DNA from 3 places in the Pseudogulbenkiania sp. FW507-F1 genome. Region 2 is predicted to be linked to each of the others. Evidence: predicted binding sites of a transcription regulator. Region 2 holds the regulator's gene; each other region holds the start of a gene.

Region 1 (10,000 bases), on a different contig from region 2:
GGGCCTTTGCCGGTCACGGTCAGGCAGTGCGGGTCGAGCTTGACCAGCTTGGCGCCGCTGGCGGCCTTGCCGCCCTGCACCTCGGCGATACCGTAGCCGAGCAGCAGCTCGACGCCGGCCTTCTTCGCCGCATCCAGGCGCCAGGCGGCGGCGCCGCGCTGACGGGTGTCGATCAGGGTCACGCGGCTGCCGGCCTCGGCCAGGTCCAGCGCGGTGTCGTACGACGCGTCGTTATGGGTGAGCAGCAGCACCTTGCGCCCGACCGCCACGCCGTAGCGGTTCAGGTAGGTCTGGCCGGCGGCGGCGGTGAGCACGCCCGGGCGGTCGTTGTTGCCGTAGACCAGCGGACGCTCGATGGCGCCGGTGGCCAGCACCACGTGGTGCGCGCGGATCTTGTGCAGGCGCTGACGCGGCAGGGTGGCGACGCGCTGCGCGATCGGCAGGTGGTCCTGCACCAGCTCGACCGCCTGCACCAGGTTCTGCTCGTGGTGGGCGAACGCCGTGGTGCGGGTCAGCACGGTGACGTTGGACAGGCTCTTCAATTCGGCCAGGCGCTCACTGACCCACTTCATCGCCGGCTTGCCGTCGATCACGGCGCGGGCATCAGACAGCATCCAGCCGCCGGCTTCGCTCTGCTCGTCGACCAGCAGGGTCTTGAGACCGGCACGGCCGGCCAGCGTAGCGGCCCACAGGCCGCAGGCGCCGCCGCCCACCACCAGCACATCCACGTGGTGGTGCAGGTGGTCGTAGAATTCCGGATCCGGATCGACCGGAGCGCGGCCGTAGCCGGCGGCCTTACGGATGATCTCTTCATAAAACGGCCAGGCTTTCGCCGGACCCATGAAGGTCTTGTAGTAGAAGCCGGGCGGCATGAAGCGGCTGAACTGGCCGGCCAGCCCCTTCAGGTCGAAGTTGAGCGACGGGAAGCCGGTGGTGGTGGTGGCGGACAGCCCCTCGTACATCTCCACCTGGGTCGCTTTCAGGTCCGGTACGGTATGGGCCCCGGTCTCGAGCTGGATCAGCGCGTTCGGCTCTTCGGCGCCGTGGCCGACGATGCCGCGCGGGCGGCCGTACTTGAAGCTGCGGCCGATCAGTTTCACGCCGTTGGCGATCAGGGCCGAGGCCAGCGTGTCGCCGGCGAAGGCCTGGTATTTCTTGCCGTCGAAGCGGAAGGTCAGCGGCGCCTTTTCGTTGATGCGCTGGCTGCTACGGTGGACACGGTAAGCGCTCATGCTTCGCTCTCCTTCAGATACAGCTCTTTGCCTGCGGCCAGCGTCCAGGTGCCGGCGATTTCATAGCTCACGGTGTTGCGCTTGACCGCAAACACCTTGCGGCAACCGGCGGTGTGCTGCCATTGCTCCCAAAACCAGCCGCGCGTGTTCTTGCGCATGAACAGGTAATCACCCCATTCGGCTTCGGTCGCCTCTTCCGGGTTGGCCGGACGGGGGATGTAGGCCTCGCCAGCGTAACTGAATTCTTCTTCCTCGCGGGTTGCCCCGCAGTGCGGACAATGAATCTGGAACATCTGCGGCTCCTTAGTGCGCAACGCCGGCGGCGCCGTGCTCGTCAATCAGATGACCGGTATTGAAGCGGTCGAGCGCGAACGCCTTATTCAGCGGGTGCGCCTCATCGTTGGCGATGGTGTGCGCGAACACATAGCCCGAACCCGGGGTGGCCTTGAAGCCACCGGTGCCCCAACCGCAGTTGAAGTACAGGCCCTTGACCTTGGTCTTGCTGATGATCGGACAGGCATCCGGCGCCACGTCCACGATGCCGCCCCACTGGCGGTTCATGCGCACGCGCGAGAAGCTGGGGAACAGCTCGATGATCGCCGCCGCGGTATGCTCGATCACGTGCGGGCTGCCGCGCTGGCCGTAGCCGAGATAGCTGTCGATACCGGCGCCGATCACCAGCTCGCCCTTGTCGGACTGGCTGACGTAGCCGTGCACAGCGTTCGACATCACCACCGTGTCCAGGCACGGCTTCATCGATTCGGACACGAACGCTTGCAGCGGGTGGCTTTCCAGCGGCAGGCGCACGCCGGCCATCTTGGCCAGCGGCGTCGAGTTGCCGGCGGCCACACAACCGACACGGTCGGCGAAGATGTCGCCCTTGGTGGTCTTGACGCCCTTGATGCGGCCGTCTTCGATGATCATGTCGATGACTTCGCACTGCTCGATGATGTCGACGCCCAGCTCGCTGGCGCCGCGGGCGAAGCCCCAGGCCACCGCGTCGTGGCGTGCCACGCCGCCGCGCGGCTGGTAGCTGGCGCCCATCACCGGATAGCGCGTCTTGGCGCTGATGTCCATCAGCGGCACGATGTCCTGAATTTCCTTCGGCGAAAGCACCACGCCGTCGATACCGTTCAGGTTGTTGGCGTTGACGCGGCGCTCGATGTCGCGCATGTCCTGCAAGGTGTGGCCGAGGTTCATCACCCCGCGCTGGCTGAACATCACGTTGAAGTTCAAATCCAGCGACAGGCCTTCCCACAGTTTCATGGCGTGTTCGTACAACTGCGCCGCCTCGTCCCACAGATAGTTGGAACGCACGATGGTGGTATTGCGCGCGGTGTTGCCGCCGCCGAGATAGCCTTTTTCCAGTACCGCGACATTCTTCACGCCGTGGTTTTTGGCCAAGTAATAAGCTGTCGCCAGACCATGGCCGCCGCCGCCGACGATGATCACGTCGTAGCGAGGCTTCGCCTGCGGACTGCGCCAGGCCGGCTGCCAGCTTTCATTATGTTTGAGCCCGTTCTTCAACAGGCTCCAGAGGGAGTAACGGTTTGCCATGGGACGGGTCCGTATTTGAGGTGCCAAGGTGAGTTCATTCTTGGCGAGCCGGCCCCGTTCCGATTGACTGGAAAGGACGATCACTTGCCGATTTACGACAAAGCGCCCTTGACCCAGATCATTTACCCGATATTTATCCCCTCGCCCCCTTGAAAGCCTCGGCAAGGCACCCAAGGTTGGCCGAAACCCTCGCCATGCCCCGCCAAAATCCATGTCCAAAAAACGACAAAACCTGGCGGCTGACGGCCAGAGCCCCCTTTTCGCGCGCGCTAAGGTGAAGCAGCGTCGTCGGTAACAAACCGACCAACGACCGCGTCGATCAACGGATAGCCAAAGGAGCGGCACACCGCCAGCCGGTGACCGAGAAACCCACCATGTCCCAGTCCCAACTCAGATACATCCTGGCCTTCACCTGTAAAAGCGCCCCGGGCCAGATCGCCCGCGCCACGCAACTGCTCGACGCGCACCACTGCTATATCGACGAGCTGGCGGTGTTCGACGACGAGGACACCCAGCGCTTCTTCGTGCGCTGCACCTTCCACTCGCTCGGCGACGGCTTCGACCGCGCCGCACTGGAAGCCGGCCTCGCCGACATGGCTGGCCACTACGACATGCAATGGACGCTGCATGACACGCACACCCGTCCGCGCGTGCTGATCATGGTGTCGAAACTCGACCACTGCCTGAACGACCTGCTCTACCGCTGCAAGATGGGCGACCTCGACATGGAAGTGACCGCGATCGTCTCCAACCATGCCGACCTGGCGCCGATCGCCGCCGCGCACGGCCTGACCTACCACCACCTGCCGGTCACCCACGACACCAAGCCGCAGCAGGAAGCGGCACTGCTGGAACTGGTGCGAGAAACCCAATCCGAGCTGGTGATCCTGGCACGCTACATGCAGGTGCTGTCGCCGGAGATGTCGAAGAAGCTCTCGGGACGCGCCATCAACATCCACCATTCCTTCCTGCCCGGTTTCAAGGGCGCCAAGCCCTACCACCAGGCGCACGAACGCGGCGTCAAGCTGATCGGCGCCACCGCCCACTACATCACCGACGATCTGGACGAAGGCCCGATCATCGAGCAGGTGGTGGAGCGCGTCGACCACGCCTACCGCCCGGAGCAGCTGCTGGCCGCCGGGCGCGACATGGAGTGCCTGGCGCTGGCGCGCGCGGTGCGCTTCCACCTCGAACGGCGCGTGTTCCTCAACGGCAACCGTACCGTGGTACTGCGCTGACCCACCCTGCCCCGCGGCGGCGCTGGCACGTCGTCCGCGGGGCCCTGCAACGCTTTTGCTGCAACGCACTGTTCGCGCACGGCATCCTGCCCTATCATGCCGGTCATTTGCCTCATTTCCTCCCCCGCTCCATGACCGACACGTCCACCGATATCGCCGATATCACCGCCCTCGACGCCTACCTCGACACCCACCAGGCCAAACTGGTCACCACCGACGGCAGCTACGCCCTGTCGGTGCACGGCGACATCCTCGTCGGCGCGCGCCGCGTGCCTTATCACCTGGTGCCGGACGAAGGCTTCCTCGGCAAGACCGCCAAGTGGCGCAAGCTCGACGATGCAGCGCGCCTGGCGTTGGTGCAGGAACGCTGGAACAGCGCGACGCGCGCCCGGCTGGAAGCGCACGTGCGCGAGTGCGCCGAGCGCGTGCTGACGTTGGCCGAACAATACGAGCTCGACCCCACCGGCGCGCTGCAGGCCTTTCTCGCCAAGTACGAACTGGCGAAGCGGCGCTGCTCGCTGGCGCTCGATCGCATCGCCGCGCTGCGCGACAGCCACGCCGCCACGCGTCAGGCCGAAAAGACCCGCAACGCGGTCAACCTGTCGCTCTACCCGGAATCGTTCACGCTGGCGCAAAGCATGCGCCGCCACTTCATCGCCGTGTTGGGCCCCACCAACTCCGGCAAGACCCACGCCGCGATGGAACACCTGGCCCAGGCCGGCACCGGCGCCTATCTCGCCCCGCTGCGGCTGTTGGCACTGGAAAACTACCAGCGCCTGCTCGACGCCGGCGTGGCGGTCAGCCTGATCACCGGCGAACAGCGCAAGCTGCACCCGGACGCCACCCACGTGGCGAGCACGGTGGAGATGCTCAACCCGAACCGTCCGCTCGACGTGGCGGTGATCGACGAAATCCAGCTGCTCGACGACCCCGACCGCGGCGCCGCCTGGACCGCCGCGGTGTGCGGCGTGCCGGCCAGCACCGTGTACCTGTTGGGCGCGCTGGAAGCCGAGCCGGCGATCGAGGCGCTGGTCAAGCGCGTCGGCGGCACGCTGGAAGTGAAGAAGCTGCAGCGCAAATCGCCGCTGGTGATGGAAAAGAAACCGCTGGGCTCGCTCAAGAACCTGCAGGCGGGCGACGTGCTGATCGCCTTCTCGCGCCGCGAAGTGCTCAACTGGCGCGACCAGGCCATCGAACAGGGCTTCGCGGTGTCGGCGATCTACGGCAACCTGTCGCCGGAAGTGCGCCAGGCGCAGGCGGAACGCTTCATCGACGGCGAAACCAAGATCGTGGTCGGCACCGACGCCATCGGCATGGGCCTCAACACCCCGGCGCGGCGCGTCATCTTCACCACCGCCAGCAAGTGGGACGGCTACAGCGAAGGCGAAATCCCGGCCGCGCTGGCCAAGCAGATCGCCGGGCGTGCCGGCCGCTTCGGCGCGCACGAGGCGGGCTACGTCGCCGGGCTCGACAGCCATACCCACCAGATCATCGCCAACCTGCTCAAGGAAACGACCGAGCCGCTGCCGGCCTCCGGCTTCTACGTCGCGCCCAGCCTCGACTACCTGCAGCAAATCGCCGCCGCCACCGGCCAGAGCAAGCTGCAGGCGCTGCTGGAGCTGTTCACCAAGCACATCAACGTGCACGACGAATTCTTCCTGCCTGCCAACCTCGCAGACCAGATCGAGAAGGCGCGCTGGCTCGACGCCCTGCCGCTGACGCTGGCCGACCGCTTCACCTTCAGCCTGTGCCCGGTATCGACCAAGATCCCGATGCTGGAACGCGCGCTGCAGGACTGGGCGCAGTACCGCGCCGACGGCCGCGAGGCGCCGCTGTTGCGCATGGAAGGCATGGGCGGACGCAACGAACTGCAATACCTCGAAGACACCTGCAAGCTCTACGCCGCCTACGCCTGGCTGGGCTACCGCATGGCCGACACCTTCCCGCACGGCGAGATGGCGCAGACGCTGATGCAGTCCACCTCCGACAAGATCGACGCCTTGTTGCAGGCCCAGAACACCCGCCGCCACGGCCGCCGCGCGCCGCAAGACCAACGCCGCCAGCCCGGCAGCGGCAAGCCCAGACAGTTCAAGCCCGGGCGGCGCTGAGCCCGGATACCGAGACCGGAAGCCCAGGCGGGGATGTGGCCTGCTTGGCTTCCGGGAACGGGGCCTCTTGCCACCCCGTCTCGCCCCCGTCTCGCCCCCTCGGCGCCTACCGCGGTTAGCCTCATGCCCAGCTCCGCAACAGGAAGCCATGCCGTGAAGGTGACGTTAGAACCTGTTCGCGATCGTTGAATAGGGCCTCGAAGACAGCTAAACACGGGTCTTAGTTTTTTTATTTCCTGGTCATCGAATAAATCAATTTCCCGACTAAATTGAGACTACTTACTCTTTAGGAGAGGCTCATGTATTCCACATGGAGCCGGGTGTGAGTGCCAATGTCCCCAGGAGAGAACCCATGTCGACTGAATCGAAATGCCCTTTCAAACATACCGCAGGCGGTGGCACGTCGAACCAGGACTGGTGGCCCAATCAGCTGAACCTGAAAATCCTGCACCAACACTCGTCGCTGTCCGACCCCATGGGCGAGGACTTCGACTACGCCAAAGCATTCAAGAATCTCGATCTGGCGGCCGTGAAGAAGGACCTCCTGGCGCTGATGACTAACTCGCAGGACTGGTGGCCGGCGGATTTTGGTCACTACGGACCCTTGTTCATCCGCATGGCCTGGCACAGCGCCGGCACCTACCGCATCGGCGACGGCCGTGGCGGCGCCGGAGCCGGCCAGCAACGCTTCGCCCCGCTCAACAGCTGGCCCGACAACGCCAACCTCGACAAGGCGCACCGGCTGCTGTGGCCGATCAAGCAGAAGTACGGCCGGAAGATCTCCTGGGCCGACCTGATGATTCTCGCCGGCAACGTCGCGCTGGAGTCGATGGGGTTCAAGACCTTCGGCTTCGCCGGCGGGCGGAAAGACGTCTGGGAGCCGGAAGAAGACGTCTACTGGGGCGCCGAAACCACCTGGCTGGAAAACAAACGCTATTCCGGCGAGCGGGATCTGGAAAATCCGCTCGGCGCCGTGCAGATGGGCCTGATCTACGTGAACCCGGAAGGCCCGGACGGCAACCCGGACCCGCTCGCGGCGGCCAAGGATATCCGCGAGACCTTTGCCCGCATGGCGATGAACGATGAAGAGACGGTGGCGCTCATTGCAGGCGGCCACACCTTCGGCAAGACCCACGGCGCCGGCCCGGCATCCCATGTAGGGGCCGAGCCGGAAGCCGCCGGCCTTGAAGAGCAGGGGCTCGGCTGGAGGAGCCGCTTCGGCACCGGCAAAGGCGGCGACACCATCACCAGCGGCCTGGAAGTGACCTGGACCACCACGCCGACCCGGTGGAGCAACAACTTCTTCGAGAACCTGTTCGGCTACGAATGGGAGCTGAGCAAGAGCCCGGCCGGCGCGCACCAGTGGGTCGCCAAGGACGGCGCGGGTGCGGGGGCCATTCCGGACGCGCACGATCCGTCGAAGCATCACGCTCCGACGATGCTGACCACCGATCTTTCGCTGCGCTTCGACCCGGCCTATGAAAAGATCTCGCGACGTTTCTACGAGAACCCGGACCAGTTCGCCGACGCGTTTGCCCGGGCGTGGTTCAAGCTCACGCACCGCGACATGGGGCCGCGCGCACGCTATCTCGGCCAGGAAGTGCCGGCAGAAGAACTCCTCTGGCAAGACCCTATCCCCGCGCTCGATCACAAGTTGATCGACGAACAGGACATTGCCGCCCTCAAGGGCAAGATTCTGGCGTCGGGCCTGTCCGTCTCGCAACTGGTCTCCACCGCCTGGGCGTCGGCGTCCACCTTCCGCGGCTCCGACAAGCGCGGCGGAGCCAACGGCGCCCGTATTCGCCTCGTGCCGCAGAAAGATTGGGAAGTCAACCAGCCCGAGCAACTGGCGAAAGTACTCGAGACCCTGCAAGGCATTCAGCACGAGTTCAACAACGCCCAGTCCGGCGGCAAGAAGGTCTCGCTCGCCGACCTGATCGTGCTGGGCGGTTGTACCGGCGTCGAACAGGCGGCGAAGAAAGCTGGTCACACCGTGACGGTGCCGTTTGCACCGGGCCGCATGGACGCTTCCCAAGAGCAAACCGACGCGGTCTCCATGGCGGTGCTCGAGCCCATCGCGGACGGCTTCCGCAACTACCTCAAGGGCAGATACGCCGTCTCGGCCGAGGCCCTGCTGGTCGACAAGGCGCAATTGCTGACGCTGACGGCGCCGGAGATGACGGTGCTGGTGGGCGGCCTGCGGGTTCTGGGCACCAATGTCGGGCAGAGCCGGCACGGGGTCTTCACTCAAAGACCAGAGGTATTGAGCAACGATTTCTTCCTGAACCTGCTCGACATGGGCACGGCGTGGAAGGCCACGTCAGACGCCAAGGACGTGTTCGAAGGGCGCGATCGCGCCACGGGGCAACTCAAATGGACCGGCACCCGTGTCGATCTGGTCTTCGGCTCGAACTCCCAACTGCGGGCCTTGGCGGAAGTCTATGGCAGCGCGGACGCCCAGGAAAAGTTCGTCCATGACTTTGTCGCCGCCTGGAACAAGGTGATGAACCTCGACCGCTTCGACCTGGCGTGATGCTCGCCCCCAGGGCGTGTCGTCTAGTGTTTCTCCGGCGCAGAGTCGGATAGCAGGGATGACACGCCCTCAGCGGCTGCGCTTGCCACTGTCACTGAATTGGCGAGCGTTGCTGTACAAACCTCCCGCACGCAACCGCGCAGCCAGCGATGCGCCAGATCGGCATCCATTCGCGGATGCCAGAGCAGGGAAACCGTGATCTCAGGAGCGGGAAACGGAAGGGCAAAGCTGTGCATCCCGTCACGCAGGGTGCCGGTATGGCGCTCGGGAACCGTGGCGACCAGATCCGTGGCCCGCGCCAACGCCAGCGCCGGGGCAAAACCGCCGACGATGGTCATGATCTCCCGTTCCAGCCCGATCGTCCTCAAGGTTTCATCAACCGGCCCCTTGTCGCTCCCCCGCCGGGAGACCAGGACATGCCGGCCCGCCGCATAACGGACGGGGGTGATCTCCCCCCGGCAGAGCGGGTGCCCCTGGCGCACGACACCGATGAAACGGTCTTGGAACAAAGCGCGCACACGCACCTCCGGGCCTGTTCCCTCACCCACCACGCCGGTATCCAGATCGACGCTGCCGTCGCGCAGCGGCGCGGTGTCTTTGTTCGATTTCGGCATGAAACGCAGCCTGACCCCGGGAGCAGCCTCGCTGACGCGAGCGATCAGGCTCGGCCCGAAATTTTCCACGAAACCATCGCCGACGCGCAGCGTGAAGGTGCGGACGAGCCGGGTTAGATCGAGCTTCTCTGCCGGGCGCAGCACCGCTGCGGCGTCCTGAACGAGCTGGCTGACCTGCTCGCGCAGTTCAAGCGCACGCGGGGTGGGCACCAGCCCGCGCCCCGCCCTGACCAGCAAGGGGTCGCCCGTCGTCTCGCGCAAGCGCGCCAGCGCCCGGCTCATCGCCGAGGGGCTCAGCCGCAAGCGCCGGGCAGCGCGCGCCACGCTGCCTTCGGCGAGCAGCACGTCAAGGGTGACAAGCAAATTGAAATCGGGTGTCGACATGTATTCTGGCCTATTGAATTCGAAAGCAAGCTCCAGCTCCCGCAAGGCGTCCAGAGGCCCTGTTAAGGAGCACGCCAGCAGGCTGGAGGTGAATGCACCATTGATAGCATGCCGGGCCATACGATCAATACCGTTTGGATAAAATGCGCCGCCGCCGACGCCACCAAAAGCCCGCCATCTGCTATCGTCCTATCTATGCAACCCATCATCACCATATCGAATCTCTCCAAATCCTACGCTTCAGGCTTCCAGGCCTTGAAGGGCGTCAATCTGGAGATCCGGCGCGGAGAAATCTTCGCCTTGCTGGGCCCGAACGGGGCCGGCAAGACCACGC
Region 2 (10,000 bases):
TTCTGCAGCTCGCCTACCAGTTGCCCTACCTGAAGCAGGTGGGCATGCTGCCGTGGCCGCGCCTGGCGCTGAAAGACGCCGCGGTATGGCGCATCATCCGCCAGATGGGGCCGGCGATTTTCGGCGTGTCGATCGCACAGATTTCGCTGGTGATCAACACCATCTTCGCCTCCTTCCTGGCCTCCGGCAGCGTGTCGTGGATGTACTACGCCGACCGTCTGATGGAATTCCCCACCGGGGTGCTGGGCGTGGCGCTCGGCACCATCCTGCTGCCGTCGCTGTCCAAGCACGCCGCCAACAATTCCGCCGACGACTACTCCAAGCTGCTGGACTGGGGCATGCGCCTGTCGCTGCTGCTGGCGGTGCCGGCCACGGTCGGTCTGGCGGTACTGTCGCAACCCTTGATCGCGACGCTGTTCATGTACGGCAAGTTCTCGGCGCACGACGCGCTGATGACGCAGCGCGCCCTGATCGCCTACGCCATCGGCCTGTTGGGGCTGATCCTGGTGAAGGTGCTGGCGCCCGGCTTCTACGCGCGCCAGAACATCAAGACGCCGGTGAAGATCGCCATCGTCACCCTGTTCCTGACCCAGCTGATGAACCTGGCCTTCGTGTTTCCGCTCAAACACGCGGGGCTGGCGCTGTCGATCGGGCTGGGCGCCTGCCTCAACGCTGGGCTGCTGCTCTACCTGCTGATCAAGCAGGGGGTGTATGAACCGCAGCCGGGCTGGCGCTCCTTCCTGCTGCGCCTGGGCGTGGCGGTGGGCGGCATGGCGGCGCTGCTGGTGGCGGCACTGTGGCTGCCAATCAACTGGCACGGCCACTCGTGGCAGCGCGTGGGCTGGCTGTCGGCCATCATCATGGCCGGGGTGGCGATGTATTTCGGCCTGCTGTTCGCGCAGGGTTTCCGACCCAGCGATTTCATGCGCCGCGAGCACTGAGCAACAGGACAGGGCCAAGGCCGGCCCTGTCCGGAAAAGGAAAGTAACGAGACGATGGCGAGTAACACCAAGACCCCCGAACAGTCGCCGCTCGGCAAGACCGTGCAGTACCAGGACCAGTACGCGCCGGAGCTGCTGTTCCCGATTCCGCGCCAGCAAAAGCGCGACGAGATCGGCGTGGACGGCTCGGCGCTGCCGTTTGCCGGCGTCGACATCTGGACCGGCTACGAGCTGTCGTGGCTCAACGCCCGCGGCAAGCCGCAGGTGGCGATCGCCACCTTCCGTATCCCGGCCGACACCCCGAACCTGATCGAGTCGAAGTCGTTCAAGCTCTACCTGAACAGTTACAACCAGACCCGGCTCGACAGCATGGCGCAATTGCAGGCCCAACTCGCGCTGGACTTGTCGCGCGCGGCCGGTGGCCCGGTCGCCGTCAGCCTGACGAGTCCGCAGGATTTTGCACGAGAACGGATCGACGAGCTGGCCGGCGAGTACATCGACGACCTCGACATCGAGGTCAGCGACTATCACCCCGATCCAGCACGGCTTTCGGCCGATCTGTCGCACATCGTCAGCGAGACGCTGTGCTCCAACCTGCTGAAGTCGAACTGCCTGGTGACCGGCCAGCCAGACTGGGGCAGCGTGCAGATCCATTACATCGGACCGCGCATCGAACGCGAGAGCCTGTTGCGCTACCTGATCGGCTTCCGCCAGCACAACGAGTTCCACGAGCAGTGCGTGGAGCGCATCTTCACCGACGTGCTGCGCGCCTGCCAGCCGCAGCAACTCACCGTGTACGCGCGCTATACCCGGCGCGGCGGCCTCGACATCAATCCCTTCCGCAGCAATGGCGGAGAGCCGGCGCCGGCCAACGTGCGCACCGCGCGCCAGTAAATCCCCAAGGTTGGCCGAAGCCCTTCGGCCAACCTCGTCACGCCGTCCGCCGCGCCTTGCGGCAGGCCATCAGCACCACCGCCCCCACCTTGAACAGGCCGGCCGCCACCGTCAGCGACAGGTGCGCGGCGATCAGCAGCGGCATCGCCACCTCCGCTTCGCGGAAATAGGCGGTGTAGACCCCGACGCTGAACACCGACAACGACACCAGCATGGTGACCAGGGCAATACGTTCCATTCCTTGTTGCATGATTCGCACCTTTTGCCGACGGCGCTGCACGTGCCAGGTGACAGCACCCTTTTTAAACATGTACTATTGATACATCTTTAGTGGCGGCGCGTCTAGTATCAGAACATGCTGATATAGGTATCGCCGATAAGATGTATTTTTTTGACAACTTATAAGGACTTCACATGCTCAGCAGCCAGCACCGCGAACTCGTCAAAGCCACCGTACCGGTTCTGCGCGAACACGGCGTCGCCCTGACCAGCCATTTCTACCGCCGCATGTTCAGCCACAACCCGGAACTCAAGCACGTGTTCAACCAGGCCAAACAGGAGGCCGGCCAGCAGCAGCAGGCGCTGGCGCTGGCGGTACTGGGCTACGCCGAACACATCGACGATCCTTCGGTCCTGGCGCCGGTGGTAATGCGCATCGCCCACAAGCACGTCGGCCTGGGCATCCGTGCTGAGCACTATCCGATCGTCGGCCATCACCTGCTGTCCTCGATCAGCGAAGTACTGGGCGAAGCCGCCAGCGACGAGTTGCTGGAAGCCTGGCGCCTGGCCTACGGCCAGCTTGCCGACCTGCTGATCGGGGCGGAACAACAGCTCTACACCGACGGCGCGCTGAGCCGCGGCGGCTGGTCCGGCGTGCGCAGCTTCACCGTCACCCGCAAGGTGGCGGAAAGCAGTGAGATCACCTCGTTCTACCTCTCCCCGTCCGACAAGGGCGCGGTGCCCGGCTTCCGTCCCGGCCAGTACATCACGCTGAAGCGTTTCGTGCCGGAACTGGGGTTGCTGCAGCCGCGCCAGTACAGCCTGTCGGACGCACCGGGCCAGGATTACCTGCGCATCTCGGTCAAGCGCGAACCCGGCAACGGTAGCACCCCGGCCGGACGCATCTCCAACCTGCTGCACGACACCGTGCACGAAGGCGACCAGCTCGAACTGGCCCCGCCGGGTGGCGACTTCTTCCTGCACGAAGAACGCAGCACCCCGGTCGTGCTGATCAGCGGCGGGGTTGGCGTGACGCCGATGCTCGCCATGCTCAACCATCTGGTGCTGACGCGAAGCCCGCGCCGCGTCGCCTTCGTCCACGGCTGTCGCAACGGTGCGGTGCACGCCATGAAGCGCCACGTCAACCAGCTGGCGGCGGAATGCGACAATGTCAGCAAGGTGGTGTTCTACGAAGAAGTGGGTGCCGAAGACCGCCTGGGCGAAGACTACGACCAGCAAGGCCGCGTCGACCTGGGCGCTGTGCGCGAGCAGGTACTGCTGCCGGATGCCGACTACTACCTGTGCGGCCCCTTGGCGTTCATGCTGGCGCAGCGCGACTGGCTGCTGGCGGCCGGGGTGGACGGCGGGCGCATCCACTACGAAGTGTTCGGCTCGCATACCATAGCCGGCTGATTGTGCCGCGCGGGTGGGAGGGGTATCCTGCCCGCATCACTCGAGACAGAACGAATCATGCAGTTGACCCGCTTCACCGACCTCGGCCTCAGGGTATTGATGTACCTGACCCACCGCGAACGCGACACCCCGGTCACCATCCCGGAAATCGCCGAGCGCTTCGCCGTGTCGCGCAACCACCTGGTCAAGGTAGTGCACTTCATGGCGCAGCAGGGCTGGCTGGTCACCACCCGAGGCAAGGGCGGCGGGCTGGCGCTGGCGCGCCCGGCCGATCACTACCGGCTGGGCGACGTCATCCGCACCCTGGAAGGCATGAGTGACCTGATCGACTGCGCCGAGCCGCCCTGCGCGCTGCGCAGCGGCTGCCAGCTCAAGTCGGCGCTGGACGTCGGCCTCACCGCCTTCTTCGAGGCGCTCAACCGCTTCACGCTGGCCTCCGCCGTCGCCGCGCCGACCGGCGAGGCCATCGTCCGCCTGCACCGCCGGCCCCGTCCGCTGGAGCCGGGCACCGTCTCCTAACGCCCTCCGCCGCCCTATCCGGTGGTTCGACGCTGGCACGGCGCCGCTCCGCGCGACACCGCACTGGACACCGCTCTCCCCGCCCTCCATCGGCCGCTCTGGCCCTGTGCTCTCCCCGCCACCGGGCCGCGGCGATCGCCCGGGACGGCCTGGCCACGTCTGCCGCCGTACTTTGCCCTGCCGGCATCCCCCACACATCGCCCCCTCTGCGGAACATGGCCGGAAGTTTGCTTGCCTAAACCGGGTCGGCGTCATGCCATGGCCACCTGAGCGGCCCCGCCACCTCTCACCCAGCGTTGCAGATTCCCCGGCAACACATCCCCGCAACAGAACGGCTCTAGCCTGTAGCAGGCTGGCTTCTTCGAGAAAGGGAACACCCATGAAGACCACTGAGATCGCCTTGGCCTTGCAAGGCGGCGGCGCGCACGGCGCCTTTACCTGGGGCGTACTGGACAGGCTGCTGGAAACACGCCGCTATCACCCCGCCGCGCTGAGCGGCGCCAGTGCCGGCGCCATGAACGCGGCGCTGCTGGCCTACGGCTGGATGGAGGGTGGTTACGACGGCGCGCGCGAGGCGCTGGGACAGTTCTGGCAACGGCTGTCGGCGCTCTACCCCTGGCCGGCGGCGCACGCCCCGCCCGTGGCGCTGCAAGGGCTGCTGCAGCTGTCGCACTTCCTGACCTCGGACCAGCTCAACCCGTTCGACTACAACCCGCTGCGCGAGCTGATCGCCAGCAGCATCGACTTCGCCCGGCTGCGCACCACCCCGATCCAGCTGTTCATCGCCGCGACCCACGTCAACAGCGGACGCCTCAAGCTGTTCCATGCCCACGAGCTGAGCGTGGAGCACCTGCTGGCTTCCGCCTGCCTGCCGCAGCTGCACCACACCGTACACATCGACGGCGAAGCCTACTGGGACGGCGGCCTCACCGCCAACCCGCCGCTGTTTCCGCTGGCCTACCAGGGGCGCGCCCGCGATATCGTGCTGGTGACGCTGGTGCCGCAACAGTGGGAGGAGACGCCTGGGCGTGCCGGCGCGGTCGAGCGCCGCCTCAACGACATCAGCTTCGGCTCGTCGCTGCATACCGAGTTGCAAGGGCTGGCCATCGCCAAGCGCGAAGCCGGCAGAAGTCTGTTCGGCCTGGGCCGCCTGGAGCGACACCTGCGCCAGCTGCGCCTGCACCATATCGATGCGGACGCTACCACCGGCGCGCTCGACAGCCTGAGCAAGCTCACGCCGCATCACGGCCTGGTGCAGCAGTTGTTTGCCGCCGGGCGCGAGCGGGCGCAGGCCTGGCTGCAAGAGCACGGTGCGGAAGTCGGGAGAAAAAGCACGATGCGGCTGTGGCGGCGCATCGGCTGACACGGGGCGACGTCGTCGCGGCGCAACGAAGAGCCGCGGCAAGAGCGCGCCACGACCGCAAGGCGGCCGTGGCGGGAAGGGAAAGGATCAGATGGTGCGCGAGTAGCGCGCCTTGGTCTGGCGCTCGCGCAGGTGGCGGTCGAAAGCCATGGCGATGTTGCGGATCAGGAAGCGGCCTTTGGGCTCAACCATCAGGAAGTCGCCGTCGAAAGTGAGCAGGCCCTGCTGCTGGAACTCGCGGATGGCCGGCATCTCGGCGGCAAAGTACTCGGCGAAGTTGATGCCGTGCACCTGCTCGATGGCTTCCACCGACAGCGCGAAGCGGCACATCAGCGCCTGGATGATGGAGCGGCGCAGGATGTCGTCGCCGTCCAGCACCATGCCGCGCAGCACCGGCAGGCGGTTTTCGTCGAGTGCGGCGTAGTAGCTCTCGAGATCCTTCTCGTTCTGGCTGTAACAGGGGCCGACCTTGCCGATGGAGGACACGCCGAAGCCGATCATGTCGCAGTCGGCGTGCGTGGAGTAGCCCTGGAAATTGCGCTGCAGCCGGCCCTGGCGCAGCGCCACGGTGAGGTCGTCCTCCGGCTTGGCGAAGTGGTCCATGCCGATGAACACGTAGCCGGCGGCGGCCAGCTGTTCCACCGAGTGCTGCAGGATGTCGAGCTTGACCGGCGGCAGCGGCAGGTCGGCCTCGTTGATGCGCCGCTGCGGCATGAACACCGTCGGCAGATGGGCGTAGTTATAGAGCGCGATGCGGTCCGGCCCCATGGCGATGACCTTGTCGACCGTGGCCGCCACCGACTCCTGGGTCTGCAGCGGCAGGCCGTAGATCAGATCGACGCTTACCGAGCGGAAGCCGGCCTCGCGCGCGGCGTCGATCACCACGCGCGTCTCTTCTTCGCTCTGGATGCGGTTGACCGCCTGCTGCACGCGCGGCTCGAAATCCTGCACCCCGACACTCATCCGGTTGAAGCCCAGGCGCGCCAGATGCAGCACGGTGTCGCGCGTCACCTTGCGCGGATCTATCTCAATGGAATATTCTCCCTCCGCCAAGAATTCGAAGCGGGTCCGGAGTATCCCCATCAGCCGTTCCAGCTGTTCATCCGACAGGAAGGTCGGGGTGCCACCGCCGAAGTGCAGCTGGATCACTTTTTCGCGCTGCCCCAGCACGTCGGCCACCAGGCCGACTTCCTTCTCCAGGTAATCGAGGTAGCGGTCGGCGCGGCTCTTGTCCTTGGTGATGATCTTGTTGCAGCCGCAGTAATAGCACACGGTATTGCAGAACGGCAGATGCACGTAGAGCGAGATCGGACGGCTGTTGGCGCCGATCTTGCGCTGCTGCAGCCAGTGACGGTAGTCCTTGGCGCTGAAGTCGTCGGTGAAGCGGTCTGCGGTCGGGTACGAGGTATAACGCGGGCCGGCGCCGTCGAGACGGGCAATCAGGGCGCGGTCGAACTCGCAACGTGTGGGCGAAAACGGTGGGTGGGTGGTGTTCATGATGTCTCGCGATGGAAAAACCAGTGGTGGACTGGTAAATTTGCGGCAAACCTCCCAGAAACGCTTTGACCGACATCAAGGCCCAACGCTTTGACCAACATCAAGGCTTACTTAACAGAAGCGGACATGCCGCATGACTGACTCGACTGTTGTTCCCCTGCAAGCCCTCAAGGTCTCCTGCTCCAACTGCACGCTGCGCGAATTGTGTCTGCCCCTGGGTCTGAACCGTGAGGAAATGACGCGACTGGATGCGGTGATCCGCCAGAGCCGGCGCCTGAAACGTGGCGAAGCGCTGTTTCGCAACGGCGAGGGCTTCAAGTCACTGTACGCGGTACGTACCGGTTTCTTCAAGACCTGCATCTCCAGCCAGGACGGGCGCGAGCAGGTCACCGGCTTTCACATGTCGGGCGAACTGATGGGACTGGACGGGATTTCGGCCAACGTGCACGGCTGCAACGCCGTCGCGCTGGAAGACAGCGAGGTGTGCGAGCTGCCGTTCAGCCGCATGCAGAACCTGGCGCTGGAGATTCCCTCGCTGCAACACCACTTCTACCGGCTGATGAGCCGCGAGATCGTGCGCGATCACAACGTGATGATGCTGCTGGGCAATATGAAGGCGGAGGAACGGCTGGCCGCCTTCCTCATCAACCTGTCGCAGCGCCTGACGGTACGCGGTTTCGCCGCCAACGACTTCATCCTGCGCATGAGCCGCGAGGAGATCGGCAGCTTCCTGGGGCTCAAGCTGGAGACGGTGAGCCGCACCCTGTCCAAGTTCCAGCAGCAGGGCTGGATCGCGGTGGACCACAAGCACATCCAGCTGGAGCAGCCCGAGCAGCTCAAGCAGTTGGTCGCCGGCTGCGCCAACGCCCACCCGACGCCGAACCACTGAGAACCTGTTTACGATCTCGCGAGCTAGAGCGAGACAAGGCAAAAACAGCTGAGGATGCGGAGTTTACAAGTAGTAAATGAGCATTCCAAAGTCGTTTTTAACGCCGTATCGCCGAAGCGCAGCAGATCGTAAACAGGTTCTGAGCCCTTCCGCGCCCCCGCGGTCCTAGCGTCAGCGGGCGGCCCACCGGCCACCGCGGCATGAATGGCGTTCAGCGCCCCCCGCTTCCCGCCTTGCCATTGGTCAGTTCCTGCACCGTGTCGAGCAACTCGGCCAGTCGCGCCGGCGGCGGCCAGTTCGGCGGGCAGACAAAACCGCGCGCCACTTCCTCCCAGTCCCCGCCCCCCAACGGCAAGACCTCGGCCACCAGCTGTGGCGCCTCTGCCGCCGCCAGGTGGCGGCGCAGCGCGTCCTCGTCCAGCGTCTCGGCCTCGTCCACCCGCGCCGGCGCCAGCCAGCGCAAGCGCGGCAGCCACACCCAGCGCGACGCCAGCGAGCGCCGCGGCCACGGCGCCAGCAGCGGGCGCGCCCAGCCGGTGAGGAGGTCGGGGGCCAGCGGCGGCTCGAGCAGCACGGCATGGGGATAGAACAGCCAGCCCGCCAGCCTGGCCGCGGTGCGGCAGCCGACGAAGCCGGGCGGCAACAAGGGTTGCGCCGCCGCGTGGCGCGACAGCGCGAGCTGATCCTGCAACTTGGCCGCCTTCAGCGCCCAGGCATCGCGCAGGCTGGGGCCGACCAGGGTATGGCGCCCTTCGCCCAGCATCAGGTAGAACTTGCTGGCGGTTTCGAGGTGCCACGGCTCGCCGTCGATGCGCAGCAGGAAGTCGAATTCGCCAATGGTGCGCAGCTCGCCATTCTGCACCTGCAGATTGGCCGCCACGCACTCGATGTGCGGCGCGAGCTCGAACCAGAACGCCAGCAGGTTTTCGGCGTAGCGACCAAGGCGGGTGGTGGGACGGGCGGCGAGCCAGGCCACTAGCGCCGCCGGGGCGCGGTCGAGTTCGGCCAACAGTCCCGGTCCGGCGTCGCCCAGCAGGCGCTCGGGCAGAATGTCGGCGCCGGTCAGCCACGGCGCCGGCGCCGTCAGTAGAAAGGCCAGGTCGCGCACCGCCGGGTGCGCGTAGGGCAGGTAGAAAGTGCTACTGCTGGCGGCGGCCGTCATCGCGCTGGGCCACGCGCTGCACCTGCTTGAGGAAGCCGCGCAGGATGTCGATTTCCTCGCGCAGCAGGTTGGCGCGGTTGAACAGGGTACGCAGGCGGCGCATCAGGCGCTCGCCGTTGCGCCGCTCGTAGTAGCCGATATCGGCCAGGGTCTGGTCGAGGTGGCCGCAGAAGCCCTCCACCTCGTCGCGCGTCGCGCTCTCCCCTTCCGGACGCAGGTAATCGACGTCGACGCCGGTGTGGCTGAACAGCTCGTAGGTCATCACCTGTACCGCCATCGCCAGGTTGAGCGAGAAATACTCGGGGTTGCCGGGAATGGTCACCAGCCGGTTGCACAGCTCGACCTCGTCGATCGACAGGCCGAAGGTCTCGTTGCCGAACACCAGCGCCACTTGTTCGCCGTCGCGCGCGCGCGCCACCAGCTCCGGCGTGGTTTCGCGCGGAGTGGAGAGCGGCGTGGTCAGCTCGCGGCGGCGGCTGGTCAGGGCGCAGGCCACGGTGACGCCGGACAAGGCTTCGGCCAACGTGTCGACCACCACCGCCTGCTGCAACAGGTCGACCGCGCCGGAGGCCAGCGTGTCGGCCTCGGGGCTGGGGAAGGTCTTGGGCTCGACCAGGTAGAGCCGCGACAGCCCCATGGTCTTCATCGCCCGCGCCGCCGATCCGATATTGCCCGGATGGCTGGGGCGCGCCAGCACCACACGAATGTTCTTCAAAAAATCAGGGACTTCGGGTTTCTTCATTCGCCATTTCGCATTAAAATAGACGGCTTATCAAAAGCCCGTCCATGAGCCGGGTTTTTTCGTTCCTTAACCCAGATTGTTTCCTACTACGATTTTCCCTACCGGGAAGGCCGGGGTAGTTGTCTTTACTAGAGGCCGTCAATGCATCCCATGCTCAACGTCGCGGTGAAAGCCGCCCGTCGCGCCGCCAGCGTCATCCAGCGCGCGTCGCACAACGTCGACACCATCCGCGTCGAGAAGAAGCAGCACAACGATTTCGTCTCCGAAATCGACCGCGCCGCCGAAGAGGCCATCATCTCGACCATTCTCGACGCCTACCCCAAGCATGGGATTCTAGCAGAAGAGTCCGGCGCCCAAGGCC
Region 3 (10,000 bases), on a different contig from region 2:
CACCACGAACAGGTTCTGCGGGTCGGCCCGGTGCACCGGCTTCGCCGGCAGGCGTGCCGGATCGGCATAGACCACGCGCGAGGCGGCCGTGTCGGCCTCGCTCCAGCGCGCCGGCTGTTCCGGCGCCGTCTTCAGGTAGCCCGCCAGCGCCTGGATGTCGGCGTCGGCCAGGCGCTCGGCGAAGGCCGGCATCTGGGTGGCGCTGCGGCCGTGGCGGATGGTGTCGAGAATATCGGCCGGCTTGAGGCGCTCCAGGCTCTGCGGCAGCAGCGCCGGCGCCATGGCCCCCATGCGGTTGTCGCCATGGCAACTCTGGCAGTGCTGCTGGTAGAGCGCGGCAGGGTTGGCCGAAGCCGGCTGGAGCGAGCCCAGTGCCGCCAGCAGGGCCAGGGGAAGCAGCGCCTTCATGCCTGCACCTCCCGGCGGCGGCGCGGGTACGGCGTCAGCTCGGCCAGCGGATGCTCGCCCTCGGCCACGCCGATCTCGGCGTCGGTGAGGTAGCAGGCGGGATCGGCGGCCCAGAAGTCGCCGGTCAGTTCCCAGGCGCGCACCCGGGTGTTGCCGTTGCAGATGGCCAGGTGCCGGCAGGCGCCGCAGCGCCCGGTAACCGGGCGCGGACGCTGCTTGAGGCCGGCCATCAGCGGGTGCGTGGTATCCGGCCAGATCGCGGAGAACGGCCGCTCCTTGACGTTGCCGAGGCCGATCTTCCACCACATGGTGTCGGGGTGGACGTTGCCGAGGTTGTCGATATTGGCCACGTTGACGCCGGAGGCGTTGCCGCCCCACTGCTCCAGGCGCCGGCGCAGGTCTTCGGCCAACGTCGGGTGATGGCGTTCGACCCACTGCAGCAGGTAGACGCCGTCGGCGTCGTTGTTGCCGGTGACGAAATCCTTGGGCCGGCCGGCCTGGATGTGCTGCCAGCAGCTCTCGATCAGCAAGTCCATGGCCCAACGCGTGCGGGCATGGCGCGCGTCGTCGGCGCGGTGCTTGTTGCCGCGCCCGGCGTAGTTAAGGTGCGAGAAATAGAACTTGTCGATGCCCTCGTCGTCCACCAGCTGCAGCAGCGCCGGCAGGTCGTGGGCGTTGTCCTCGGTCATGGTGTAGCGCACGCCCACCTTCATGCCGGCGTCGCGACACAATCTGAGCGCCGCGAGCGAACTGTCGAAGGCGCCGTCGAGGCGGCGGAAGCGGTCGTGGGTGGCGCGCAGGCCGTCGAGGCTGATGCCGACGTAGTCGAAGCCCACGGCGGCAATGCGCCCGACGTTGCCCCGGTCGATCAGGGTGCCGTTGCTCGACAGCCCGACGTAGAAACCGAGCTGCTTGGCGCGCTGGCCGATGTCGTAGATATCCGGCCGCATCAGCGGCTCGCCACCGGAGAGGATCAGCACCGGCACCCCGAAGGCCCGCAAATCCTCCATCACGGTGAACACCTCGGCGGTGGACAGTTCGCCCGGGAAGACGGTATCGGCCGACACCGAATAACAGTGCTTGCAGGTCAGGTTGCAGCGCCGGATCAGGTTCCAGATCACCACCGGCCCGGTGGGCTGGCGCGGCGGTACCAGCGGCACGGGATGGGCGACGGACTGCAGGTAGGGGGTGAGGCGCAGCATCGGGGTGGCTCCGTCAATGACATTGGCGTCATTTCACGGCATCGCCCCCTATTCTGCATTGACCATGGTCAACCACCGGAGGCCGGGCCTTCCCCGCGCGCGGATGCTTGATGCAGATCGTGCTTTTCCATCCTCGCAGGGAAATCCGTCATGCACGGGAGGCACGCTGCCGGACGGGCATGGACGGCGTCCCCACGCCCCCCGCCGCGCCATCCAACCGTGACGACGGAAGCTAACGCCATGAAGCGGCAATCAACGCCAAAACCCACCCCGCCGATGGCGCATTCCCCGCCGGCGGCCTATCATCGCTACCCCGTCACTGCCTGATCCTCCGGACCGATGCGCTACCTGCTTGCCGTCACCCTGCTATGGGCCTTTTCCTTCAGCCTGATCGGCCAATACCTGGCCGGACAGGTGGACAGCGATTTCGCCGTGCTGCTGCGCGTACTGATCGCCGCCGCCGTATTCATCCCCTTCACGCAATGGCGCGGCCTGCCCGGCCGGCTCGTCGGCGGTTTCTGGCTCGCCGGGGCGCTGCAGTTTGGCGTCACCTACCTATGCCTGTACCGCAGTTTCAGCGTGCTGACCGTGCCGGAGGTGTTGCTGTTCACCGTGATGACGCCGATCTACGTCACCCTGCTCGACGACGCGCTGGCGCACCGCTTCAACCGCTGGGCGCTGCTGGCCGCCGTGGTCGCCGTGGGCGGCGGCGTCATCATCCGCTTCCAGCCGCTGGCGGGCGAGTACCTGGTCGGCTTCCTGCTGCTGCAGCTCGCCAACCTCACCTTTGCCGCCGGCCAGGTGCTGTGCCGCCGCCTGCAGCAACAGCACCCCGTACCGCAGCCGCTGTACCGCTACTTCGGCCACTTCTTCCTCGGTGCGCTGCTGCTGGCGCTGCCGTCCTTCCTGCTGTTCGGCGACGCCAGCCGCCTGCCACACACGACGCTACAATGGGGCGTGCTGGCGTGGATGGGCCTGTTCGCCACCGCGCTCGGCATGTACTGGTGGGTGAAGGGCAGCGTGGAAGTCAGCGCCGGCACCCTAGCGATCCTGAACGAACTGCACGTCCCGACGGGGCTGCTGGTCAACGTGCTGATCTGGAACCGCGACGCCGACCTGCCGCGCCTGGCGTTGGGCGGCGGCGTGATCCTCGCCTCGCTGTGGCTCAACCGGCGTGGGCGGCAAGAGTGGGTAACGGCGGCAGGGTGAGCACGCGCTGACCGGGTCGGGAGGCCTCCTCATGGGGGCCAGCCGCCATGCGGCTACGGCGTGCCGTTGCGCCCATGCAGCCGGTAACCGGGCCGCTCGCTCAGGCGTTCGTAGTATGCCGCTACCGCCGGCAACGCCGGGCGCGGCATCGGTGTCATGTACCAGCGATGGGTAGACAAGCCGATGACGATGTCAGCGAGCGTGAACGACGCGCCGGCGATGTACGCCCCGGTGCGAGACAACTGCGCCTCGACCATCGCCATGTGACGGTTCCAGCCCGCTACGCCGGCCTCAATCGCCTCCGGGTCCGCATGCGCAGGGCTTCGCCGGACCAGCGCCATGAAGGCGTAGCGCCACGAGTTGTTGAGTTCGGTGGCCTGCCAATCCATCCACTTCTCGACCAGCGCACGCTCCCTGGGGGCACCGGGCAGCAGGTCGAACCGCAGCTCCCGCCCCGCGAGGTAGCGGCAGATGGTATTCGACTCCCAAAGCACGAAGTCATCATCGATCAACACGGGAACCATGGCGTTGGGGTTGAGCGCCATGAATTCCGGGGTGTCGGTTGCCTGGAACCCCGAACCATACTGCTCCTGCTGGTAAGGAAGCCCAAGCTCCTCGCAGAGCCATAGCACCTTGCGCACGTTGATGGAGGAAGACTTGCCGAGGATTTTCAGCATGGGTTTGGTGACCTTTCGACTACTCAGATGACTGATGGCAATTAACGTTCGATATTAAGAAGACCGCAAGCCGTTAGGGGTGCCAAGCGTGACTAGATCTTCCTTCGAAGGTTTATAAAGTCGATGCATTGCAGCATGTTCGCGCAGGTCCACCCGAATGATGGGTTGGGCCTCTAGTCATTTGTGCCAGAGCACCAAAGCCGAAAAGAGAAAGTAGCCGGATCGTCAGCGGGCGTGACTTCAAGATCGGCACGGATAGCAAGCATGAGTTGATTAAGCGCGCGGTCATGCACTTCCACCGAATGATTCGGGTTGGATTTCGCAATTGCATCCTGGAACCGTCGAAGCGCCAAGAGCACCTGCTGCGAGGCAACGAGTCCGATAGTGTTTGTAGCTCTGGCCCATCTACGTTGGCCTTCGGGCGTTGAATCTGAACCAACCACCCCGCTCAGAGCGTCCAGAAATTCGCGATAGTGTTCTAACTTCTGTTTCCGCCATTCAGCCTCACGTTCCTTCCGCTTGGTGAGAGAAAACGTAACGGCCGCAACCGCAAGACTTGCGGCTGCTGAAATAACAGCGACTAGGATTGGTGTGTCCATTGTTAAGAGGCCCAACTATAAACCGGCGGCCCAAATGACATAATTATTTACGTCGCTACCGCAGTTGTCTGCGAGCGCCCCCTAGCCTGGCGGGCGTCACCGCATGGGTTATTCCTTAATCATAAAACAAAGACGTTGCCCAATGACAGTCCCGCAAGGCAGTTGCGCGCACACTTCAGGATGCTCTTTGGCCGCAATCAGGCGCGCTTTGCAACCCGAAGCCAACGTTTAGGACTAGAGACAGAAACCGGGACCGATGCAGAGGCCGCCAAGCCACAGCCTAGCAGGCACCAAGTACTCGCACGACATCGCGCCGGCGCATGGAGAGCCGCTTCTTGCTCAGATACGCAGCCCAGTCTTCTTCAATATCCGGCTGGAGAACAGGATGTCATGGGCGCGGCAAGCGGGGCCGAGTTGGCTGACCAGCCGCGCCACCTCGGCGCGGACCTGGTCGTGGCTGGCGCCGTGGACCATGGCGAACAGGTTGTAGGGCCAGTGCGGGAGGGCGCGGGGGCGGCGGTAACAGTGGGAGACGGCGGGGTCGGCGCCGAGTTGTTCGCCAAGGAGGTCGATGGCGTCGTCCGCCACGTCGAACACCGCCATGCCGTTGGCGGTGTAGCCGATGGCGTAGTGGTTGGGCACGGCGCCGATGCGGCGGATGACACCGTTGTGCAGCATGGCCTCGAGTCGCGTCAGCACGTCGTGCTCGTCGCAGCCCAACGCCTCGGCGAGGGTGTGATAGGGCCGGGGCAGGCGCGGCAGGCCGGCTTGGGTGGCACGGACCAGGGCGCGGTCGAGGTCGTCGAGCGTCACCGGGCCGGCGTCCGCCGGGCGGGACGCGCCCTGCCCCACCGGTGCCGTGCCGCCGACGGCGAAGCGCATGCCGACGAAGTATTCGCGCTCCTTGGGGAAAGCGTGCACGGTGAGGCCGGTGGCGGCTTCGATGCGGGCGGTGACGGCGGCGATGCCCTGCGGGGTTTCGGTGGCGAGCACGAACCACATGTTGAGGCGGTGCTCGCGGCGGTAGTTGTGCGCCACTTCGGGCAGGGCGTTGACCTGCTCCGCCACCTCGTCGAAGCGTTGTTCCGGTACCGCCAGCGCGGCCAGCACGAAGGCGCCACCCATACGTTCGATCTGGAACAGCGGACCGAAGCGGGTCAGGGTGCGGTGCTGCAACAGGCGGTTGAGACGAGCGATCAACTCGGTTTCGGTGATCCCGAGCGGCGCGGCAGCCTCGGCGAACGGCCGTGGGCTGAGTGGAAAACCGCCCTGCAGCTGGTCGATGAGACGCCGGTCGATCCCGTCCAGTTCAGTCATGACGGTAGCCGTAGCGCGCACCGCGCTGGGTATAGCGGCGGGTCGAGATCAGCACCGAATGCGGCAGGTGCATCACGTCGTGGCGGGCGCGCAGTTCGTCCACGGTCTGGCGCACGGTCAGGGCGTCCGGGGCGTGGATCATGCAGAACAGGTTGTACGGCCACAACGGCGGGCGCGCCGGGCGGGCGTAGCACAGCGTCACCGCCTGCTCGGCGGCGAGCTTGACGCCAAGGTCGTCGCGCTCTTCTTCGTCCTCGACGCGCCACACACACATGGCGTTGGCATGGTAGCCCAGCTCGCGGTGGCGCACCACCAGGCCGAAGCGGCGGATCACCCCGCTGTCGCACCAGTCGGTGAGGATGTGCAGCACTTCTTCGCGACTCAGGCCGGCGCGTTCCGCCAGCAGGCGATACGGCTCCGGCTCGAGCGCCAGGCCGTCTTCCAGCGCCCCGACCAGGCGGCGTTCAGACTGGCTCAGGCTGAGCGAGCCCATTCCCTGCAGGCATTCGCGCGGGCGCGGCTGGTCGCCGGGCAGGAAAGAGAAGCCCAGGTCGATGTGGTATTCCTTGAGCAGCGGCAGGTGGAGCGGCTTGATGCCGGTGGCGAGGTAGATGCGCGCCAGCACTTCGGCGACACGACTGCGGTCGGACGCGGTGACCACGAACCACAAGTTGACATGATGCGCGCGGGCGTAGTTGTGGTTCACCTCGGGCAGGCTGCTGACGTAGTGCGCCACGGCGTCGAGCCGCTCCGGCGGCACCGCCATCGCCGCCAGGGTACTGGCACCGACGGTATTGGGGGCGAAGATGGCGCCAACCCGGCCCAGCACACCCTGCTGGTGCGCCGTGGCCAGGGCGTCGATGATGCCGTCCTCGCTCCACCCCTCTCCCGCCTCTTCGGCCAACCTGGCGTAAGGACGCAGGGCCAGCGGGAAGCGGTGCTGGAAACGGTTGAGCAGGGCCAGCGTCGGGGCGCTGAGCAGTGGGGTGGCCGGCGGGAATGCCGGCGAGCGAAAGATTCTTGTCATGACTCACATTCCGATACGGCTGGCACGCCAGCTGAAGAAGATGCCCGAGGGGCTGGCCGCCGGCAGTTCGCGCCGCACGGCGAGTGTGGCGGTGTCGACGATGACCAGCTTGTCGTCGTCGCGGCTCGACAACCAAACCTCGTCGCCGCGCGGCGTAAATTCCATGTGCAGGATGCCACGGCCGGGTTTGAGCGTTTTGACCACGGTCAACGTCGGCACGTCGATCACCTGCACCGTGTCGTTGTGCGGGAAGGCAAAGTTGACCCAGACGCGACGCCCGGACGGCTCGGCCATGACGAACACCGGCTGGCCATGCACCGGAATCTTGGCGCGCAGCTCCCAGTCGCGGGTATCGGCCACCAGCACCTCGTTGTGACCGATGGCGGGCAGGAAGGCCTGGCCGCCGGACAATGCCCAGCCGCGCAGGTGAGGCATTTTGTAGACCGGCAGTTTTTCCGTGCCGCGGCCGTAGCCGTCGAGCACGCGGCGCACCCCGGCTTCGGGGTGCCAGGTGTCGAGCAGCGCCAGGCCGTCTTCGCCGAACAGCCCGGCCAGGTAGTAGCGGCCGTCCTGGCTGGCGAGCCCGTCGTAGGGCTGGCGGCCGACATTGGGGTAACGCGTGGTGACCGGGTGACGCGGGTCGGCGACGTCGATCACCCAGATCTCGCCGGCTTCGAACAGGGAAAAGGCAAAGCGCTGGCCGGGCAGATCGGCCAGGCCGACCACCTTGGAGCTGTGCCCGCTGGCCGCGTCGCGCGTACTGACCTCGGCCAGCAGTTCCAGGGTGTCGGCGTCGAACAGCTTGACCCCGCCCGGTTCGTAATTCTGCGCGGCGACGACGCGACCGTCGCTGGAGATGGCGCCGCCGATGCTGTTGCCGGCCTGCATCACCCGCTTCACCAGGCGGCCGGTCAGGATATCGACCTTGGACAGCCCGCCGTCGCGCCCGAACACGTAGGCGTAGCGCGCGTCGCGCGAGAACACCACCGAGGCGTGCGACAGGTCGCCCAGCCCCGTGACTGTGGCGAACCGTTCGCTGCGGGTGTTGTCGACCAGCTGCACACTGCCGCTGGCGCGTTCGATGACGACGCCGAGGTCGCCACTGCCGCGCACAGCCGTAGTCGTAGAGCAGCCTGCCAAGAGCAGGCTGGCACAGAGCACCCCCGTGCCGCTTATCGCCCATTTCAGTAGGCGAGCGAGCCCAGGCAGCTTGTGGGCCGCCGGAGCGCAGGAACCCGAATGGACACGGAGTCCATGAGGATTATGGCTGAGCGAATCTCCATGAGAGATTCGCACGCTCAGAGCACCTCCGGTACCCAAGAGGCGAAGGCACAGCCGCCGAATGGAAGGGACTACTCGGGAGCGCCGTCTTTCAGCCACTGTATGACCCATTTGGCTTCTTCTTCCGTCAAAAACGGCCGCCATGGCGGCATCGCGGTACCGGGGCGACCGTTCAATATCGTGGCCAGCAGCGCCTCGTCCGGGCGGCCGGCCAGGGCCTCGGCGGTGAGCGGGCTGCCCAGCCCGCCCTTGAGCGTGAGGCCGTGGCAGGAGCCGCAGTCCTGGCGCACCAGATGACGGATCACCGCCGCGCGCTCCGGCGGCGGCGCCGAGACCGGCGGCGCCGCCAGCGCCAGGTTGGCCGAAACCAGCAGCGTCAGCCCGGCCAGGACGTTGCGTAGTGCCCGTCTCAGCGGGCGGGCGAGCCAAGACAGCTTGGGCGCCGCCGGCGCACAGGACCCGGAATGTACTCGTCGTACATGAGGAGTCCTGAGCGCTGAGCACATCAACGATGCGCACGCAGCCCGCCCGGAGCTCAAGCCGTGAAGGCGCCGCCGCCCGATGAGGCGGGTAGTTACTGCGACAGTACCCACTTCACCAGGACCTTCAGGTCGGCATCGGGCACGCTGGGGTTGGGCGACATCGGGACCGGTCCGAAACTGCCGGAACCGCCCTTCTTCACCTTGTCCATCAGCTTGGCTTCGACGCTCTGCCCCTTGTACTTGGCGGCGACGTCCTTGAAGGCCGGGCCGACCACTTTCTTGTCGACGCTGTGGCAGGCCAGGCAGTTGTACTGCTTGGCCATGTCCTGCGGGGTGGCGGCCAGCACGTTGGCCGAAGCCAGACCGGCCAGCACGGCGGCCATGATCCATTGATTGGTTTTCATGTTGTGACTCCTTCTGCCGCGGCCGGCGGTGAACGCCGACCACTGATCGATAATTGCTGCGCTTAGTAAATATCGTGCTGGGTGTTAAACACGTTGAACTTGCCGGTCGGCGTCACCAGGCGCGGGTCCTTGATCACGGCCTTGAGCTTGCGCGTCTTGTCGTCCACCACCACGATGGCCGACTGCTTGTCCTTGGCGCTCCATACCGAGAACCACACCTCGTCGCCCGCCTTGTTGTACTCCGGCTGCACCACGCGCTTGGCACCGTCGCCAAGGCCGGCCCACTCGCCCACCGGCAGCCGTACGAAGCCCTTGTCGAGGTGGTCGATGTCGTATACCGCTACCGACTGGCTCACCGCCGAATCCGGGTTCAGCGTGGTGTCAACCCACAGGTTCTTCGACTTGGGATGGGTCTTGATGAACAAGGAGCCGCCGCCCTGGCCCTGGATGCTGGCGACCATCTTCCAGGCGTACTGCTTGTGCTTGACCGGGTCGGAGCCGATCAGCGCGATGCTGTCGTCGCCGAGGTGGCCGGTGGCCCAGACCGGACCGAATTTCGGGTGCACAAAGTTGGCGCCGCGGCCCGGGTGCGGGGTCTTGCCGACGTCGACCAGGCCCGCCAGTTTGTCTTCCTTGGTGTCGACCACGGCGATCTTGTTGGAGGCGTTGGCGGCGACGAAGAAGTAGCGGCCGGTGCGATCGAAACCGCCGTCGTGCAGGAACTTGGCGGCGTTGATGGTGGTGGTCTTGAGGTTGTTGAGGTCGGAGTAGTTGACCATCATGATCTTGCCGGTTTCCTTGGCGTTGATCACGAACTCCGGCTTGTAGTGGCTGGACACGATGGAGGCCACGCGCGGCTCGGGATGGTACTCGTTGTCCACCGTCATGCCGCGCGTCGACACCACTTTCTGCGGCTTGAGGGTGTCGCCGTCCATGATCACGTACTGCGGCGGCCAGTAGGTGCCGGCCACGGCGATCTTGTCTTCCCAGCCCTTGAACTTGGAGGTCTCGACCGAGCGCGCTTCCAGCCCGACCTTGATCTCGGCCACGGTTTCGGGATGCTCCATCCACAGGTCGATCAGGTTGATCTTGGCGTCGCGGCCGATCACGTAGAGATAGCGGCCGGAGGCCGACACGCGCGAGATGTGCACCGCGTAGCCGGTTTTGATGATGCTGATGATCTGCTTGCTGTCACCGTCGATCAGCGCGATCTCGCCGCTGTCGCGCAGCGTCACCGAGAACAGGTTGTCGAGGTTGTACTTGTTCATCTTCTTGGTCGGACGCTTGTCGACCGGGATCAGCACCTTGCGCGTCTTCTCGATGTCGGCCAGCGAGTATTCCGGCGGGGTCGGCGGTTCCTGCTGCACGTAGCGCGCCATCAGGTCGACCTGGGC

What was found. The regulator FNR, encoded in region 2, switches genes on or off when oxygen is low (the NO sensors DNR and NnrR bind a similar motif). The targets are predictions, from matches to a motif close to TTGATNNNNATCAA.
Region 1: a site for FNR is predicted at 2,898-2,911, ahead of AC3WG5_RS14055 (sarcosine oxidase subunit beta family protein). Genes of this name have one in related genera too.
Region 3: a site for FNR is predicted at 1,669-1,682, ahead of nirJ (heme d1 biosynthesis radical SAM protein NirJ). Genes of this name have one in related genera too.

What each region holds. Positions count from the first base shown of each region.
Region 1 covers NZ_JBYSWM010000021.1:47,072-57,071, reverse strand. Annotated here, with positions in the region: gene AC3WG5_RS14065 (sarcosine oxidase subunit alpha family protein) at 1-1,232, opposite strand, end outside; gene AC3WG5_RS14060 (sarcosine oxidase subunit delta) at 1,229-1,525, opposite strand; gene AC3WG5_RS14055 (sarcosine oxidase subunit beta family protein) at 1,536-2,789, opposite strand; gene purU (formyltetrahydrofolate deformylase) at 3,164-4,027, shown strand; gene AC3WG5_RS14045 (helicase-related protein) at 4,159-6,135, shown strand; gene katG (catalase/peroxidase HPI) at 6,488-8,668, shown strand; gene AC3WG5_RS14035 (LysR family transcriptional regulator) at 8,692-9,666, opposite strand; gene AC3WG5_RS14030 (ABC transporter ATP-binding protein) at 9,862-10,000, shown strand, end outside.
Region 2 covers NZ_JBYSWM010000007.1:149,789-159,788, forward strand. Annotated here, with positions in the region: gene murJ (murein biosynthesis integral membrane protein MurJ) at 1-941, shown strand, start outside; gene queF (NADPH-dependent 7-cyano-7-deazaguanine reductase QueF) at 996-1,835, shown strand; gene AC3WG5_RS06710 (hypothetical protein) at 1,873-2,085, opposite strand; gene hmpA (NO-inducible flavohemoprotein) at 2,250-3,467, shown strand; gene AC3WG5_RS06720 (RrF2 family transcriptional regulator) at 3,525-3,986, shown strand; gene AC3WG5_RS06725 (patatin-like phospholipase family protein) at 4,366-5,349, shown strand; gene hemN (oxygen-independent coproporphyrinogen III oxidase) at 5,437-6,846, opposite strand; gene fnr (fumarate/nitrate reduction transcriptional regulator Fnr) at 6,980-7,735, shown strand; gene AC3WG5_RS06740 (DUF1853 family protein) at 7,947-8,897, opposite strand; gene AC3WG5_RS06745 (RNA methyltransferase) at 8,875-9,639, opposite strand; gene AC3WG5_RS06750 (inositol monophosphatase family protein) at 9,781-10,000, shown strand, end outside.
Region 3 covers NZ_JBYSWM010000028.1:15,634-25,633, reverse strand. Annotated here, with positions in the region: gene AC3WG5_RS15845 (cytochrome D1 domain-containing protein) at 1-408, opposite strand, end outside; gene nirJ (heme d1 biosynthesis radical SAM protein NirJ) at 405-1,610, opposite strand; gene AC3WG5_RS15835 (DMT family transporter) at 1,950-2,819, shown strand; gene AC3WG5_RS15830 (glutathione S-transferase family protein) at 2,873-3,496, opposite strand; gene AC3WG5_RS15825 (hypothetical protein) at 3,670-4,095, opposite strand; gene ahbB (siroheme decarboxylase subunit beta) at 4,435-5,412, opposite strand; gene ahbB (siroheme decarboxylase subunit beta) at 5,405-6,439, opposite strand; gene AC3WG5_RS15810 (cytochrome D1 domain-containing protein) at 6,443-7,552, opposite strand; gene AC3WG5_RS15805 (c-type cytochrome) at 7,792-8,226, opposite strand; gene AC3WG5_RS15800 (c-type cytochrome) at 8,295-8,606, opposite strand; gene AC3WG5_RS15795 (cytochrome D1 domain-containing protein) at 8,669-10,000, opposite strand, start outside.